Regions from separate parts of the Novosphingobium terrae genome, predicted to be linked through region 2. Evidence: predicted binding sites of a transcription regulator. Region 2 holds the regulator's gene; the other holds the start of a gene.
The links. Region 2 encodes LexA, which represses DNA repair genes until DNA is damaged. Its sites were predicted from a motif close to GTTCCNCNCTTGTTCT; they were not measured.
Positions count from the first base shown of each region.

Region 1: HGK27_RS05715 (S24 family peptidase) is a predicted target of LexA. The motif match lies at 6,902-6,917, and genes of this name have one in related genera.

Region 1 covers NZ_JABVZR010000001.1:1,203,455-1,211,852, reverse strand. The annotation lists gene HGK27_RS05765 (ATP-dependent DNA helicase) at 1-27, shown strand, start outside; gene HGK27_RS05760 (SixA phosphatase family protein) at 35-592, shown strand; gene HGK27_RS05755 (MerR family transcriptional regulator) at 895-1,356, opposite strand; gene HGK27_RS05750 (integration host factor subunit alpha) at 1,521-1,817, opposite strand; gene HGK27_RS05745 (beta-ketoacyl-ACP synthase III) at 1,992-2,963, opposite strand; gene plsX (phosphate acyltransferase PlsX) at 2,960-4,027, opposite strand; gene rpmF (50S ribosomal protein L32) at 4,064-4,243, opposite strand; gene HGK27_RS05730 (MAPEG family protein) at 4,426-4,851, shown strand; gene HGK27_RS05725 (MBL fold metallo-hydrolase) at 4,890-5,561, opposite strand; gene HGK27_RS05720 (thioredoxin family protein) at 5,663-6,172, shown strand; gene HGK27_RS05715 (S24 family peptidase) at 6,191-6,853, opposite strand; gene HGK27_RS05710 (hypothetical protein) at 6,966-7,163, shown strand; gene HGK27_RS05705 (hypothetical protein) at 7,153-7,572, shown strand; gene HGK27_RS05700 (DUF3828 domain-containing protein) at 7,577-8,050, opposite strand; gene cysS (cysteine--tRNA ligase) at 8,090-8,398, opposite strand, start outside.
Region 2 covers NZ_JABVZR010000001.1:2,850,234-2,858,631, forward strand. The annotation lists gene moaC (cyclic pyranopterin monophosphate synthase MoaC) at 1-149, shown strand, start outside; gene HGK27_RS12765 (molybdopterin molybdotransferase MoeA) at 149-1,348, shown strand; gene lexA (transcriptional repressor LexA) at 1,417-2,145, shown strand; gene HGK27_RS12775 (ComEC/Rec2 family competence protein) at 2,482-4,590, opposite strand; gene gltX (glutamate--tRNA ligase) at 4,733-6,226, shown strand; gene gltA (citrate synthase) at 6,238-7,521, shown strand; gene HGK27_RS12790 (hypothetical protein) at 7,757-8,143, shown strand; gene HGK27_RS12795 (sensor histidine kinase) at 8,243-8,398, opposite strand, start outside.

The DNA of each region.
Region 1 (8,398 bases), 1.6 Mb from region 2:
GCAACGCCCGCCGCAACGGATGACTAAAACACGCATGAAGACTCTGGGCATCTTCCGCCACGCCAAATCCGACTGGGACGATCCGCGTGCCCGCGATTTCGACCGCCCCCTGAATGCGCGCGGCCTGCGCTGGGCCCCCCGCATGGGCCAGCACATCAGCGAGTGGAGCCAGCAGCAGGGCTTCACATGGGACCGCGTGATGTCCTCCCCCGCCGTCCGCGCGGCGCAAACCATCGAACTAGCCGCCGAGGGCGCGGGCATGCCCCAAGGCGCCGCGCTGGCGATCAACTGGGACCGCCGGCTCTATCTCGCCAGTTCGGTCACGCTGATCGACGTGCTGCGCGAGCTGGATGAGAACCTCAACACCGTGCTGATGGTCGGGCACAATCCGGGGCTGGAAGACCTGATCTTCGATCTCGTGCCTGACAATGGCTCAAGCCCGCTGCGTGACGAGGTGGAGATGAAATTCCCCACCGCCAGCTTCGCCGTGCTGGAGCTGGATGTGGAGCGCTGGGCGCAGGTGGAAGATGGTTGCGCGCGATTTACGCATCTCAAGCGCCCGCGCGATCTGGCCGGGGGCGAGCCGCTTTAAGGGATTTAAGAGAAGATGCGAGGGGGGAGCCTCTGGTTTGTCGCATGTCTCAAGAGACATGCTCCGGGCCCTCGCGCTCCCATTCCGTCTTCCGACGATAGGGTGGTGGCACCCGATCCAAGCGCTAAACCTCTCCTCCTGCGCAGCCGAAAGCGCCGCAGGCAGTTGATCCATGAACGCTAGCGCTGGCTTGGGATTGTTGCCTGCGGCGCTGCGACGTTGCTCTTTGGCTGAACCCGAAGCGCCCACGCTGACAAAACCCGGGAGCGCGAGGGTGTAACACCCTCGCATTTGCCCTTTCCTTATTCTTCTCCCAGCAACCGAGCCAGATCGCCCCGCAACCCGATCAGCGCATCCAGCAGATCATCCTGAGGCAACCCCAGCACAGGCGCAAGCGGCGGTGCATCCATCAGCAAAGGCAGAAGCGGCTGCGGCTTGGCAGGTTCCGGTATGGCGATGACGGGCTGAGCGGCAGCCTTTGGCGCCCTCGCCCGCTCTTCCAGATATTGCCGGGCACCGCGCAGCGTATAGCCTTGGGCATGGACCAGCCGGTGGATCTCGACCAGCAGCACCACGTCCTCGGGCCGGTAATAGCGCCTGCCGCCGCTACGCTTGACCGGGCGCAGCATGGGGAACTGCTCCTCCCAGTAGCGCAGCACATGCGGGGCGATGGAGAGCGCGCGCGTGACCTCGCCAATGGTGCGCAAAGCGTCAGGTGCCTTGCCGTCATTCAACAGCGCTTGGATGTCGCCGGATGGGGCCAAGGTTTTTCCTCGCTTAGACATATCAGGCCCAGAAACGGTGACAGCCGAAGCGCCCCCCGGCACTCCGGCTGTCTTCGTCGGCTGATGAGGCTGTTCGGGCCTGCTCGTCAAGGGATTCCTTGACGTCATGCCCTCAGTCTCTGCCGAGCCGAACATCGGCAAGATCATTCACCCGAAACGCGGTCTTTCAACATCTGGCTGGCGCGGAACGTCAGCACCCGTCGCGGGGTAATCGGCACTTCGACGCCGGTCTTGGGATTGCGTCCGATCCGTTCGGTCTTGTCCCTGAGCAGGAACGTGCCGAAACCGGAAATCTTGACGTTTTCACCCTCAGCCAGAGCATCGCTCATGTGATCGAGAATGGCTTCCACCATGCCGAGCGATTCCGCTCGGGAATAGCCCAGTTTGCGATTGATGGCTTCGGCCAGATCTGCACGTGTGAGTGTGTTCATGGAGCGCATCTGTTTCCCCCCCATAGCCTTGAAAAAGCGACCCTCCCGAGTCCGATTGGATAGCAAATCCACGCGGGATTACAATGCCATCCTGCATAAGCGGAGGCATTCGTGGGCCAATTTGTTCCACTATGGTGCGAAGAATGTAAAATTCGTCCGGCAAGATGCCTCGCCGGAGCCGAATCAGATGCGAATCAGGCTGGCGCCCCAGGTAAAGCCGCCGCCCATCGCCTCGATCATCACCAGATCACCCGGCTTGATCCGCCCGTCGCGCATCGCCACGTCCAGCGCCAGCGGCACCGAGGCGGCAGAGGTGTTGGCATGGCGATCCACGGTGACCACCACCTTCTCCGGCGCCATGTTCAGCTTGCGGGCGGTGGCGTCCAGAATGCGGGCATTGGCCTGATGCGGCACCAGCCAGTCGATGTCATCGGCGGTGAAGCCCGCATCGCCCAGCACCTCGCCCAGCACGCTGGAGAGGTTGTTGACGGCATGACGGAAGACCTCGCGGCCTTTCATGCGCAGCTTACCGATCTCGCCGGTGGTGCTGGCGCCGCCATCGACGAACAGAAGCTGGTTATGCGCGCCATCGGCATGCAGGCGAGTAGCCAGAATGCCGGGTGCATCGGCTGCGTCGCTCTCGCGCGCTTCCAGAACGATGGCGCCTGCACCGTCGCCGAAAAGCACGCAGGTCGCGCGGTCTTCCCAGTCGAGGATGCGGCTGAAGGTTTCCGAACCGATCACCAGCGCGCGCTTGGCCATGCCGGTGCGCAGCATCGAATCGGCCACGCCCACGGCATAGACGAAGCCCGAGCAGACCGCCGCCACGTCAAAGGCGATGCCACCCCGCGCGCCGATGGCGTCCTGCACGATGGTGGCGGTGGCGGGGAAGGTCTGATCCGGCGTGGCGGTGGCCAGCACGATCAGATCGATGTCGGCCCCGGTCAGGCCCGCAGCGGCCAGCGCATTGCGCGCCGCATCGGTGGCCAGCGTGGCCGTGGTTTCGCCCTCACCGGCGATATGACGGGTGCGGATGCCCGTGCGTTCGACGATCCACTCGTCGCTGGTGTCAACCTTCTCCGCCAGTTCGGCGTTGGTGACGAGACGCACCGGCAGAGCACTGCCGGTGCCGGTGAGCACGGATCGAAGGGTCACTGAGAAGCACCTGCCACGGACTTTGCGGTGTTACGGATCTTGTCGGTCCCCAACCGGTCAAGGTCGGCGGCAATATGCTCGGTCAGTTTTTCCTCCAGCAGCCGCTGGGTCACGCCCACGGCATTGGCCACGCCCAGCGCATTCGCGCTGCCATGGCTTTTCACGACCACACCGTTCAACCCGAGGAAGACGGCGCCATTGTGATTGTTGGGATCGAGATGATGCTTGAGCAATTCCGTCGCCGGACGCGAGATCAGGAAACCGATCTTGGAGCGCAGCGAAGAGGCAAAGGAACGACGCAGCAGATCACCAACGAAACGCGCGGTGCCCTCGACAGCCTTCAGGGCAATGTTGCCCGAAAAACCATCGGTGACCACCACATCGACCTCGCCGCGGCAGAGCTTGTCCGCCTCGGTGAAGCCATCGAAGGCGATCGACAGGCCAGCAGCGGCAGCCTTGAGCTGAGCGGCAGCGTCGCGCAGTTCTTCGGTGCCCTTGTTGTCCTCGGTGCCGATGTTCAGAATGCGGACGCGCGGCTCGGCCCGGCCCGTCACGATGCGCGAATAGGCCGCGCCCATGATGGCGAACTGCACCAGATTGCGGGCATCGCATTCCGTGTTGGCACCAAGATCCAGCATCACCAGATCGCTGGCGTCCAGCGTGGGCAGCAGAGCGGCCAGCGCAGGCCGGTCAATGCCCGGCATGGTGCGCAGCGCCAGCTTGGAAATCGCCATCAGCGCGCCGGTGTTGCCCGCGGAAAGGGCGGCGCCGGCAAGCCCGTCACGCACGGCGTGAATGGCCAGCCCCATCGAGGTGGTGCGCGCACGGCGCAAGGCCTGACTGGGCTTTTCCTCTCCGCTGATCACGTCCTGCGCATGCAGGATCTCGACAGCGGAACGCAGATCGGAATGATGATCGAGCGCGCTGCTGATCTGGGCCTCGTCACCCACCAAAAGGAAACGCGCACGATCATGCCGCTGACGGGCCAATGCCACGCCAGCGACCATCGTGCGCACACCCTCATCACCGCCCATCGCGTCAACGGCGATACGCGGCGAAGTCATGGGTGCTTACCTCCTGCTGTCAGCGCGCGGTTGCGCTTACAGGCCAACCGCGACAATCTCGCGACCATTGTAGTGGCCGCAAGCGTTGCACAGGTTATGCGGGCGCTTCAGCTCGCCGCAGTTCGAGCACTCGTGGAACGCCTCGACCGACAGCGCGTCATGGCTGCGGCGCATGCCCCGGCGAGAAGGGGAGGTTTTTCTTTTGGGGACAGCCATGGAGGCACCTGTTCCTGAAAATTCGTTACCGACAGTAAAAGCCGCCTCAATGCATCTCAGCACCGGCGGAGCGAAGGCGCGCCTATAGCGAATTTGGCGTGTGTTGCAAGCTTCTCTGGTCTAATCGGCGCAACGAACTGAAAGATATCTATCATCAACGCCTTTAGGGGGAAGCGACAAACATGCCCGTAAGCCTGACAATCCCGATGATCCTGCCCACCACGCTGGCTTTGGCAGCCGCAGCCGCGCTGATCAACTTCTGGCTGAGCCTGCGCATCGGCCAGCTGCGCGGAAAGCTGAAGGTGGATGTGGGCGATGGCGGACATGATTCGATTTTCCGCCGCATGCGCGCTCACGCCAATTTCAGTGAGAACACGCCGCTGCTGCTGATTCTGGTCGCCGGGATCGAGCTTTCCGGCAAGGGCAGCTGGTGGCTGCCGGTGGTGGGCGCCGTCTTTATGCTGGGCCGCGTGACTCACGCCTGGGGCATGGATGGGCGCTTCAAGGCGGGCCGAGTCTTCGGCGCGGTCTCGGCCATTCTGATCCAGCTGGGTCTTGGCGGCTTTGCGCTGTTTGTGGCGATGCATCAGATGATGCATCCCGCCTGATGAATGTGAGGGGGCGGCTTTCGCCGCCCCCTTTGCCTTTAACCGTAGCGGCTGCCCACAAAGGGGTTGGTCAGCATTTCATGGCCGAAGCTGCTCATGGGGCCATGGCCGGGGATGAAATTCACATCCTTGCCCAGTGGCCACAGTTTTTCCGTGATCGAATCGATCAACTGCTGATGATTACCCTTGGGAAAATCCGTCCGCCCGATCGAGCCCTGAAAGATCACATCGCCCACGATCGCCAGCCGTGATTCTTCGTGGAAGAACACCACATGGCCGGGCGTATGGCCGGGGCAGTGAATCACATTCAGCGTCAGCTCGCCCACGGTGACGGTGTCGCCATCCTGCAGCCAGCGAGTCGGCTCGAAGCTTTTGCCTTCGAGGCCCATGCGGGTGTTGGGATTGTCGAGCCCCTCGATCCAGAAGCGGTCATCCTCATGCGGGCCTTCCAGCGGCAGGTCCAACTCCTGCGCCAGCACGCCTGCCAGACCGCAGTGGTCCATATGACCATGGGTGACCAGCAGCTTCTCCAGCGTGACACCCGCTTTGGCGACGCCCGCCTTCAACTTGTCCAGATCGCCGCCCGGATCGACCAGCGCCCCGCGCATCGTCTTGGTACACCAGATCAGCGAGCAATTCTGCTGGAAGGCGGTGACGGGGATGATCGCGGCGCGCAGCGGCGGTTCGGGCTTGGTGGGATTGGTGGCCATGGCATCGGGAGATAGCGGCGAAAACCATGCGCGCAAAGGGCGTTGCACATCGGCGGGCGCGGCCTATAAAAATCTCAACTCATTTAGTTAGGATTCATGGGATGCGCCTTTTCCTTGCCGCCGCCATCGCCCTCACCTGCACTGCCGCGCCCGCTCTGGCGGCTCCGGCCCCGCATGTGGCGATCTCCAGCTTCGACCAGCTCAACCAGCCACTGCCACTGCCCTATGACGAGAATGCCGATGCCAAGGCTGATGTCGCCAAGGCCACGGCCAGGGCGAAGAAGGAGCACAAGCTGCTGCTGCTCGATTTCGGCGGCAACTGGTGCCCGGACTGCCGCGTGCTGGCCGGCACGATCGAACTGCCCGAGGTTAAAGCCTTCGTGGAAAAGCATTATGTCGAGGTGACGATCGATGTGGGCCGCTACACCAAGAATCTCGACATCTGGGCCGGTTACGGCCAGCCGCCGCGCCCCAAGGGCGTGCCCGCCGTGCTGATCATCGACCCCAGAACCCGCAAGGTGCTGAACCCCGGCCACGAAACGGCCCTGTCCGACGCGCGCCATATGAGCCCGCAAGCGCTGGCCGACTGGCTGGCCAGCTGGACGAAGTGAGATCCTGTGCGGGCGGGTCTAGATCCGCCCGCATTTCCAGACGACTCGCCCGATGATCGCCACCTCTTCCAGCGGCAGATCATAGGGGGCGTAGCGCGGGTTCTCGCTGATCACATGCACCTGCCCCGGCTGACGGAAGGCCAGCCGCTTAACCAGCAACGTCTCCCCCAGCCGCAGCACATGGACGCCGTCACCCCAGTCACGCGGGCGCAGATCGACAAGGATTTCGTCGCCATCATGCAGGGCAGGCTCCATCGAATCGCCCGCCACGGCAATCGCCGAGAGATGCGCGGGATCGAGCCCCTGCCCGCGTAACCAGCGCCGCGCATAGCGGAAGTGGCCAAAGGGCTTTTCCCCCACCACCATGGCTTCCGGCAGCGCCCCCGGCCCCGCCGAAGCATCGAGCGCCAGACGCGGCACATCGACCCAGGCCGAAGTCTCGCGCTTCAAGTCCAGCAGCGAGGATTTATCCTCCACGCCACCCAACTGCGACTCGGCGATGCCGAAGAAGCGGGCCAGCGTGCGCCGGTCTCCCTCCTCCAGCTTGCGCGGACTGCCCTTGCGCACAAATTGTTGAATATATGTGGTATTTCGCCCGATCAATTCCGAAAGCGCAGCCAGGCTGGTGCCGCGCTCACGCGCCAATTCGACCAGTCGGTTGCGCGGATCGGTGCTGTTCATGGCACCATCCTATCATAGGAAATTTCCTAGACAAGTAGGACTTCGAATGGAACATTTAAAGAACATTCTGATTCGGGCTCCACCGCAGGCGCCCAGACGAAAGGGGGCTTTGATGTTGCTCAGAAGGATCGAGACGTTTCTGCGCCACAGCGGCATGCCGTGGACCAAATTCGGGCGGCTGGTGGCGCATGACCCGCGTCTGGTCGGCGATATGCGCAATGGCCGCGTGCCGCGCGATGACCTCGCCCGCCGCATCGAGGCCTTTATCGACAGCCACGCCCAACCGAAGGAGGCCGACCATGCGCTTTGATTTTCACCATGGGCGCGATCTGATCCGCCTCTTCTCCGGCCCCTCGCGCAAGCCCACGGCGCATGATGGCGGCGGCGCGCTGGGCTCCCGGCGGCGGCGCGATCCGGCGCTGCGCCTGCTCGATGCGGTGATGCGACTGGCGGGGCCGGAAAGCGAGCTGATCTCCCACGCCGAAAGGCCCTGGGCCAGCGCCACCTTTTCAGGCACGCGCCACACCATCACGCTGAGCTTCGCGGGCGATCCGGGCATTGCGGCGGCGGAAAGTTTCATCGCCCTGCTGCCCGATCACGAATTCCATCTGCCGGGCCGGCTGGTGGCCGATGCGGGCGTCAGCGAGGTGACGCATCTTACCCAGCCCCGCCCGCTGATGGTGGTCGAGGCCGACCTGCTGCTGCTCAACGAAATCTGAAACTCTAGCGCCGCGCCTTGCTCATGGCGCGGCCAAGGGCGGACCTCAGGCCGCTGCCGCCCGCCGAGTCCCCGATATCCTCCACCGTCCAGCGGCTGCCCTCCTTGATCAGCGAGAGGCGCACATTGCTGTGATCGCTTTTGGTCTGCCAGACGCGCAGCAGCAGCACCGCCCGGCCCGGCCCGGTGAACTGACGGCTGATCGTCTCGACATGGAAGGCATTGGCGTCCCAGTCCTGACAATCGCAAAGCATATCGGTTTCGGAGACATCATCGCTGCCGTGCCGGCGGCTCTGCGACCACATCTGGATCAGTTGCCGGGTCTGCGTGGAGTAGATCGGCGCGTTCCAATATTCCGCGTGTCCGTCCCCGCGATAGGGGTCGTAAATCTGGTTGACCAGAGCATCGAGCGCCCGCCCGTCCCCCAGGCTGGGCGCTCCGGCGGCAAGCAACAGGCTGGCAAAGGTGGCGACGGACATAGAACTCTCCCGGCGTAAACCGGGAGCGTTCTTAACCCTTTACGCCTCCAGCTTCCAGTCCCAGCCGAGCGGGTCGCCATCCATGGCCTCCACACCGCGCGCAGCGAGGTCGTCGCGCAGGGCATCGGACTTAGCGAAATCCTTGTCCGCACGGGCCTGACGGCGGGCGGCGAGGATCTCGTCGATCTCGGCCTCGGTGATGGTGGCGACCTTGGGTTTGAGGCGCAATTCGGCGCGAGTCAGGGCCAGCAGGTTGAGGCCCAGCACCGCATCCATCTCGGCGATCACCGCCAGCTTCTGGCCCAGATCGACCTTTTTCAGCGCCACCACCGCTTCGAGCTGGGTGAG
Region 2 (8,398 bases):
AAGCGCTGACCGCCGTCTCCGTCGCGCTGCTGACGGTCTATGATATGGCCAAGGCAGTGGACAAGGCGATGGAGATCACCGGCATCCGCCTGATCGAAAAACACGGCGGCAAATCGGGCAGCTGGTACGCGCCCGGCAGGCCAGCCTGATGCCGCCGCTCCCGCTGGCAGAGGCGCAGCAGCGACTGCTCTCCACCATCACCCCGCTGCCTGTTGAAACCCTGCCCATCGAACAGGCCGCTCGGCGCTGGCTGGCGGAGCCTTTGGCAGCGCGCCGCACTCAGCCCGCCGCCGACCTCTCCGCGATGGATGGCTATGCCATGCGCGCGCAGGACTTGCCCGGCCCATGGCGCGTGGTGGGCGAGAGCGCGGCAGGCCACCCATGGCCTCACCCCGTCCAGCCCGGCGAGGCGATCCGCATCGCCACCGGCGCGCTGATGCCCGCAGGCGCCGATGCCATGGTGCTTCAGGAAGATGTCACACGCGATGGCGACCACCTGACCCTGACCGGCGATACTCCCAACCCTCCGGGCCGCCACATCCGCCGCACAGGGCTGGATTTCACGCAGGGCACGCCTTTGCTGCCCGCCGGAACCCGCCTCGGCCCGGCCCAGATCGCTCTGGCCATTTCGGGCGGCCATGGCAGCGTGAGCGTGCGCCGCCTGCCCCGCGTCACCATCATCGACAGTGGCGACGAACTGGTTTCCCCCGGCACAGATCCCCTGCCGCACCAAATCCCCGCCAGCAATGGCGCGATGCTGGCCGCGATGGTCGGCGCCGTGGGCGCGGAGGTGACGCGCATCGGCCCGGTGCTAGACGATTTATCCGCGCTGGTCGCCGCTCTGCAGGCCGCTGGCGAGGCCGATCTGATCGTCACCTCGGGCGGCGCTTCGGTGGGGGATCACGATCTGATCCGCCCGGCGCTGGAAGCATGGGGGGCGCAGCTGGCCTTCTGGCGCGTGGCGATGCGCCCCGGCAAGCCACTGATGCATGCGCGGCGAGGCGCGTGCCATATTCTTGGCCTGCCGGGCAATCCGGTCTCCGGGCTGGTGTGCGGGCAGTTTTTCCTGCTGCCGATGCTGCGTGCCATGATGGGCGCCAGCACGGTTCTGCCCCGCCGCGTCAGCGCCCGGCTGACAGCCCCTGTGCCCGCAGGCGGCAAACGCCAGGAATTTCTGCGTGGGCTTTGGGATGGCGAAACCGTCACCCCCAACCCGATGCGTGACAGCAGCGCTCTGGCAGCAATGGCGGCCAGCAATTGCCTGATCGACCGGCCCATCGATGCCGATGCCGCCGAAATGGGCGCAACCGTGGGAATTTATCTGCTGGACACGCATTCCCTTGCTTGACGGCTCCAACATTGTTGCATAAATGTTCTTTGTTCGTTCGGAAACGGAACGGCAGGAAGGACATCCGCATGCTCACCCGCAAGCAGCACGAATTGCTCCGCTTTATCCAGGTCCGGCTGGAGGAGGATGGCGTCTCCCCCTCGTTCGAGGAAATGAAGGAAGCGCTCGACCTCAAGTCGAAATCGGGTGTCCACAGGCTGATTTCGGCGCTGGAAGAACGCGGCTTTATCCGCCGCCTGCCCAACCGCGCCCGCGCCCTTGAAGTGCTGCGCCAGCCCGAGGATGTAGTCAGCAGCACGCGGACCGCGCCAGCCCCCCGCGCGCCTGCCGCTCCAGTGGCGCCCACCCGCCCTGCCGCGCTGACCTCCTCTGGTCTGACTGGCGCCCCGGTCGCCGCGCTGCGTGCGGACAATGATGTGATCGAGATTCCGCTGCATGGCCGCATCGCTGCAGGCGTGCCGATCGAGGCGCTGGAAGGCCAGTCGACCTTGCCGGTGCCCGCTGCCCTGCTCGGCTCGGGCGATCATTACGCGTTGGAAGTTTCGGGCGATTCCATGGTCGAGGCCGGCATTCTCGATGGCGATCTCGCCCTGATCCGCAGCACCGAGAGCGCCCGTGACGGCGAAATCGTGGTGGCACTGGTACGCGGCGGGGAAGCGACGCTGAAATATCTGCGCCGCGAAGGTGGCATGATCCGGCTCGATCCGGCCAATGCCACCTATCAGTCGCAATATTATCGCCCTGACGAAGTGCAGGTGCAAGGCAAGCTGGCAGGGCTGCTGCGCCGCTATCACTGATAGTTCAGGAGGGGGCAGAACGGTTCTGCTCCCTCTCTGCTTTGCGCATGGGCGTCATAGGCGCATGGCCTGGAGCATGTTCAAGCTGACTGCATAAGGTCAACGGTTCGGAACATGCGACAGCAAAGGATCAGAGCGTTTCGCTGTCGGTGAAAACGCGCTGGTGCCAGTTGAGGCAAGATCGGCCTTCGCGGCGATGTTTATGATGATTGCGGCGGATTGCGCAGTCCATCGCCAAGATGGCCTCATTTCAACACCGCGCCACCTCACCAGAGCAGTCTCCGACACCCAATCGGCATTCCTCCCGCAGGCCCGCTTTGACTGCATCTGGCAACATCAGGGTTCTGGCACCTCGCGGGGCGCATGGTGCGGGGCACGCCACCAGGGGTGGTCGCCGGCAGATTGCTCCACGGTGGTCACCCGGCGGTGTTCCAGATCCAGCGACAGGCCGCCGCTGCGCAGCAGCAAGCTACGGTCAGCCTTGAGCAATCTGGGGTGGCACGGGCCATAGAGTTTGTCCGGCGCCACCACGATATCGCTTTGAGCGCAGGCCTGCGCCAGTTCGGCAGGCTTGGGTTCGCCCTTGCCCCGCGCGATCAGCAGACGCCAGCGCCTTCCCCCCCGGTCGAGATCCAGCGCGCAAAAGCCTTCTGAACAGCGTGCACCGGGCCATGTCGTCAGCGGGGTGACCGTGCCGGTCAACCCTGCAGCCTCCAGCATGGACTCGCCCATGCGGCCTCCCTTGCCTTCGCGCAGGATCAGCAGGGCTCGGCCCTGGACGCCGGTGATGCCAATGTTCTTGCCGTCCCCGGTGATCAGCACATCGGGCGGATGCAGCCAGGCCAGTGAAACGATCGCCGCTAAAGCGAGCAACAACCCCCACAACCGCCCCCGCCCGTGCCACAAGGCCAGCCACAGCATGCCGCTTACAAACAGCAGAAACCGCCCCCCATCCATGGCGGGCATCATCGTCACCGAGGCCGGGCGCTGCGCCGTCCACCGGGCAATCGCCAGCAGCAGGTCGAGCGATTCCCCGCAAACCCACCATGCCGGGCCACCCATCCCCACCAGATCCAGCGCCAGCCCCAGCGCGATGGCAGGCATGGACACAAAGGTGGTCAGCGGAATGGCCACCAGATTGGCCATTGAGCCGTAAATCCCCGCCCGATGGAAATGGAACAGCGCAATGGGCATCAACGCCAGATCGATGACCATCCCCGACAGCAGGATCATCGCCAGATGGCGGAGCATGCGCAGCCACCAGCCTTCCTCACGCGGGGCCAGAAAGGCGCGGACCGGAGCGCAATCATGCAGCACCACCAGCGCCAGCACCGAACCGAAGCTCATCTGAAAGCTGGGCCCGATCACCGCCTCGGGCCAGAGCAGCATGGTGCAGATCGACCCCACCGCCAGCAGGCGCACCGTAAAGGGCTGCCTGCCCAGCGCCAGCCCGATCATCACCAGCAAGGCCCCCAGCACCGAGCGCACGGTCGGCACCTGGGCGCCGGTCAGCAACGTGTAGAAAATGCCTGCCGCTCCGCCACAGCCGCTCGCCAGCAGCGGCAGGCGCACCCGCAAGGCCAGCCATGGGAACAGCGCCAACAGCCGGATCGCCAGCACATAAACCCCGGCGATCACCGCGCTCACATGCAAGCCGCTGACCGACAGCAAATGCGTCAGGCCCGAGTCGCGCATCGCCTGCTCATCGGCGACGGGGATACCGCCACGATCTCCACTGGCAAACGCCGCCGCGATGCCGCCCGCCGGGCCTGACAGGCGGGATCGCACATGATCGGCCAGAGCATGGCGCGCCCGGGCCAGCCACGAATCGCCCGGCGCCGGCGTCACCACCGTCACCGGGCCGATCACCGTGCCCGTGGCCGCCACACCGTCGAACCAGGCCGAGCGTGCCGCATCATAGCCTCCGGGCAGGTCCGGAGCGGCCGGCGGCATCAGCCTTGCTCGCAACCGCACAACCGCGCCTTCGGTCAGGCCGGGACGATCGGCGCTGTCCGGCATGGAGAGTCGCGCCAGAATCGGGCAGCCGCTGCCCGGCTCGGCAAAGGCCAGTTCCAGCCGCAAACGATGGTCGGCAGGCTGGGCATAGCGGTCCATCACGCGGGCGGTGATCACCGGGGCCATCGGCTGCACAATGGCGGGCGTGCCCACCAGTGCCGATTTGGCCCAGATCAGCCCGCAACCCGCCGCCACAGCCAGCCCCATCCCCGCCAAAGCACCGCGCAGATGGCCATGGGAAACAGCGGGCAGCAACCATGCCAAAGCTGCCAACCCTATACCAAAGGCTGATAGGCCCAACCAAAGCCAGCCATTGGCAAGCGTGAACCACAGGCCTATGCCACCGCCAACCCCCACGGCCAGCCATGGCCAGCGATCCGCACCGGCATCGTTCAGAAAATGTTCTGCCCGCAAGGCAAGGCTGGACAAGATCGCGCCGCTGGTCCTATGGCCGTGTTGCAATGCAGCGGCGCCCCACAGGCGCCGTAAGCGCGGGGCGCGAAAAGTGTGCCCAGTGGTGATGCCGAAACGGCTGGCCATAGTTGGGCAGAGTGACAGGAAGGACGAGTGAATGGCAAGTGTTGACGTGAACGGTGATGGCGTGGCCAAGGATGGCGCGACTGTCACTTCTTCCGTCGAAAACCGGCCTGTCGTCACCCGTTTTGCGCCCTCGCCCACCGGTTATCTGCATATCGGCGGCGCTCGCACCGCCCTTTTCAACTGGCTCTATGCGCGTGCCAATGGGGGGAAATACCTCTTGCGCATCGAGGACACCGACCGCGCCCGCTCGACCGAGCCCGCGATCGAGGCGATCTTCGATGGTCTGAACTGGCTGGGTCTGGGCGGCGATGAGGCCCCCGTTTTCCAGTTTGCGCGTTCGGATCGCCATGCGCAGGTCGCCGCGCGGCTGCTCGATTCGGGCCATGCCTATCGCTGCTATCTCACGCAGGAAGAACTCGCCGCCCGCCGCGAGGCCGCTGCTGCCGAAAAGCGCCCGTTCCGCGTCGTCTCCGAATGGCGCGATGCCACGCCGGACCAGTGGCCCGAGGGCAAGGCCTATGTGGTGCGCGTCAAGGCCCCGCGTGAGGGCGAAGTGACCATCTCCGACCGCGTGCAGGGCGATGTCACCGTCGCCAATGCCGAGCTCGATGATTTCGTCATCCTGCGCTCGGACGGCACGCCGACCTATATGCTCGCCGTGGTGGTGGACGACCATGACATGGGCGTGACCCATGTGATCCGCGGCGACGACCATCTCAACAACGCCTTCCGCCAGCTGGTGATCATCCGCGCGATGCATGCCATCGAGGGCGGTTGGGAAGATCCGATCTACGCCCATATCCCGCTGATCCACGGTTCGGATGGCGCCAAGCTTTCCAAGCGTCACGGCGCGCTGGGCGTCGACGCCTATCGCGATGACATGGGCCTGCTGCCCGAAGCGGTGTTCAACTATCTGCTGCGTCTGGGCTGGGGCCATGGCGATGAGGAAATCATCAGCCGCGAGCAAGCGGTGGAATGGTTCGACATTGCCAATGTCAACAAGGGTGCCTCGCGCTTCGACATGAAGAAGCTGGAGAACCTCAACGGCCATTACATCCGCGAGGCGGACGATGCCCGCCTGGCCGCGCTGGTCGCCCCGCTGGTGACCGGCGACAATGTGGACATGGATCTGCTCACCCGCGCCATGCCGGTGCTCAAGGTGCGCGCCAAGGATCTGAACGAGCTGGCGCAGGGCGCCGGTTTCCTCTTCGCCCAGCGCCCCCTGCCCCTCGATGCCAAGGCCGAAAGCCTGCTGACCGAGGAGGCCCGCGCGCTGCTGGCCCAGATCCACGCGACATTCGCGGCCGAGCCCGAATGGGCCATCGAGCCGCTGGAGGCCAGCCTGAAGGCAATGGCCGCCGACCTCAATCTGGGGCTTGGCAAGCTGGCTCAGCCGCTGCGTGCGGCGCTGACGGGCCAGGGCACCTCGCCCGGGATTTTCGACGTTTTGGTTTTGCTCGATCGTGACGAGAGCCTGGCCCGCATTGCGGCACAGGCCCAACCCGCCACGGCAGGGCACAGTTAAGGAGAACTGTTGTGGCTGATCTCGCCAAAATCAATCTTGGCGGCAAGGAGGTTGAAGCTCCTGTGCTGAAGGGCTCCGTGGGGCCGGATGTGATCGACATCCGCAAGCTCTACGGCCAGACCGGCGCCTTCACCTATGACCCGGGCTTCACCTCGACCGCCAGCTGCGAAAGCGCGCTGACCTACATCGATGGTGACGAAGGCGTGCTGCTGCATCGCGGCTACCCCATTGGCCAGCTGGCGGAAAACAGCTCCTTTATGGAGACCTGCTATCTGCTGCTGAACGGCGAGCTGCCCAACAAGGATGAACTGGCCGGGTTCAACCACACGATCAGCCGCCACACCATGGTGCATGAGCAGCTGACCAGCTTCTTCAGCGGCTTCCGTCGCGACGCTCACCCGATGGCGGTGATGGTCGGCGTGATGGGCGCGCTGTCGGCCTTCTACCCCGACTCGACCGACATCGCCGATCCCGAGCAGCGCAAGATCAGCGCCCATCGACTGATCGCCAAGGTGCCCACCATCGCGGCGATGGCCTACAAGTACTCGATCGGCCAGCCCTTCGTGTACCCCGACAACAAGCTGTCCTACGCGGGCAACTTCCTGAAGATGACCTTCGGCGTCCCCGCCGAGGAGTATGAAGTCGTCCCCGCCGTCGAAAAGGCGATGGACCGCATCTTCATCCTGCACGCCGACCACGAGCAGAATGCCTCGACCTCGACCGTGCGTCTGGCCGGTTCCTCGGGCGCCAACCCGTTTGCCTGCATCGCGGCCGGCATCGCCTGCCTGTGGGGCCCGGCGCATGGCGGCGCCAATGAAGCGGCGCTCAACATGCTGCGCGAGATCGGCACGCCCGACAAGATCAACCACTACATCGAGCGCGCCAAGGACAAGAACGATCCGTTCCGTCTGATGGGCTTCGGTCACCGCGTGTACAAGAACTACGATCCGCGCGCGACCGTGATGCAGAAGACCGTGCGCGAAGTGTTCGATGCCCTGAAGGTCAACGATCCGCTGTTCGAGACCGCGCTGCGTCTGGAGGAAATCGCCCTTTCCGATCCGTATTTCGCGGAAAAGAAGCTGTTCCCCAACGTGGACTTCTACTCGGGCATCATCCTCTCGGCCATCGGCTTCCCCACCACCATGTTCACCGTGCTGTTCGCCCTGGCGCGCACCGTGGGCTGGGTGGCCCAGTGGAACGAAATGATCTCCGATCCAGGCCAGAAGATCGGCCGCCCGCGTCAGCTCTACACCGGCCCGACGCAGCGCGATTACGTGGACATCAGCAAGCGCTGATTGCTACGCATTCTGCCAAATGAAGGCGCGAGGGGGAAACCTCTCGCGCTTTTGTTTTGTGGGCCGGGGGAAGAGGCCTCTGGCGGGCAAAAGGCCCCAAGCGTGCGCTTATCGCACGCGGAAGAACAGGCTGCTCCGATTTCAGCAGCTGTCGTTGACGGCCAGGTTGATCCCATTAAACCATTGCGCCATGGGAAAAGCGCCAGATCGTGGGATACAAAGGCGTAGCCTCGTCTTGAGGGCAATCTATGCCCTTTGCCTGACCGGCGCGACCTGCAATCATTGGGCCGCGATTGTTCAACATGGTTTTCTCTGGGATTACGGCGGGCTCCCGCGAGCCAGCGCCACCTTCTGGACAATGCTGGCTGTGATCGATCCGGCTGCTGCCGTCCTTCTCTTCAAACGGCCCAATATGGGTGTTGCGGCGACCGCAACCATCATCATTGTGGATGTGATCCACAATATGTGGATCATGGCGCGCTATTTTCCACCATTGCTCCAACGGCTTGCGGAAACACCGCAGGTGATTGCGCAAATCGCCTTCATGATCTTTGTCGCGATCACGGCACCTTTTGCCTGGAGGCCAAAGGGCGACTTTCAAGGCCGCCAACCGCACAGGTAGAGAGCCTGAGCGCACGGATCGGGAGCCACTGCCGTTGCGTCGGAAGACGGTATGGGAGCGCGAGGGTGTAACACCCTCGCATTGTCCTTCTTGAACCCTTCAACTCCCCGCCGGAACATCCAGCAGGAAGCAGGCCCCCTCGCCCTTGGCGCTGACGACCGACAGTTCGCCCCCCATCGCCCGCGCCAGCCTGCGCGAGATGTACAGCCCCAGCCCCGATCCGCCGTCTCCGCTGCGGCCAAGGCGTTCGAACTT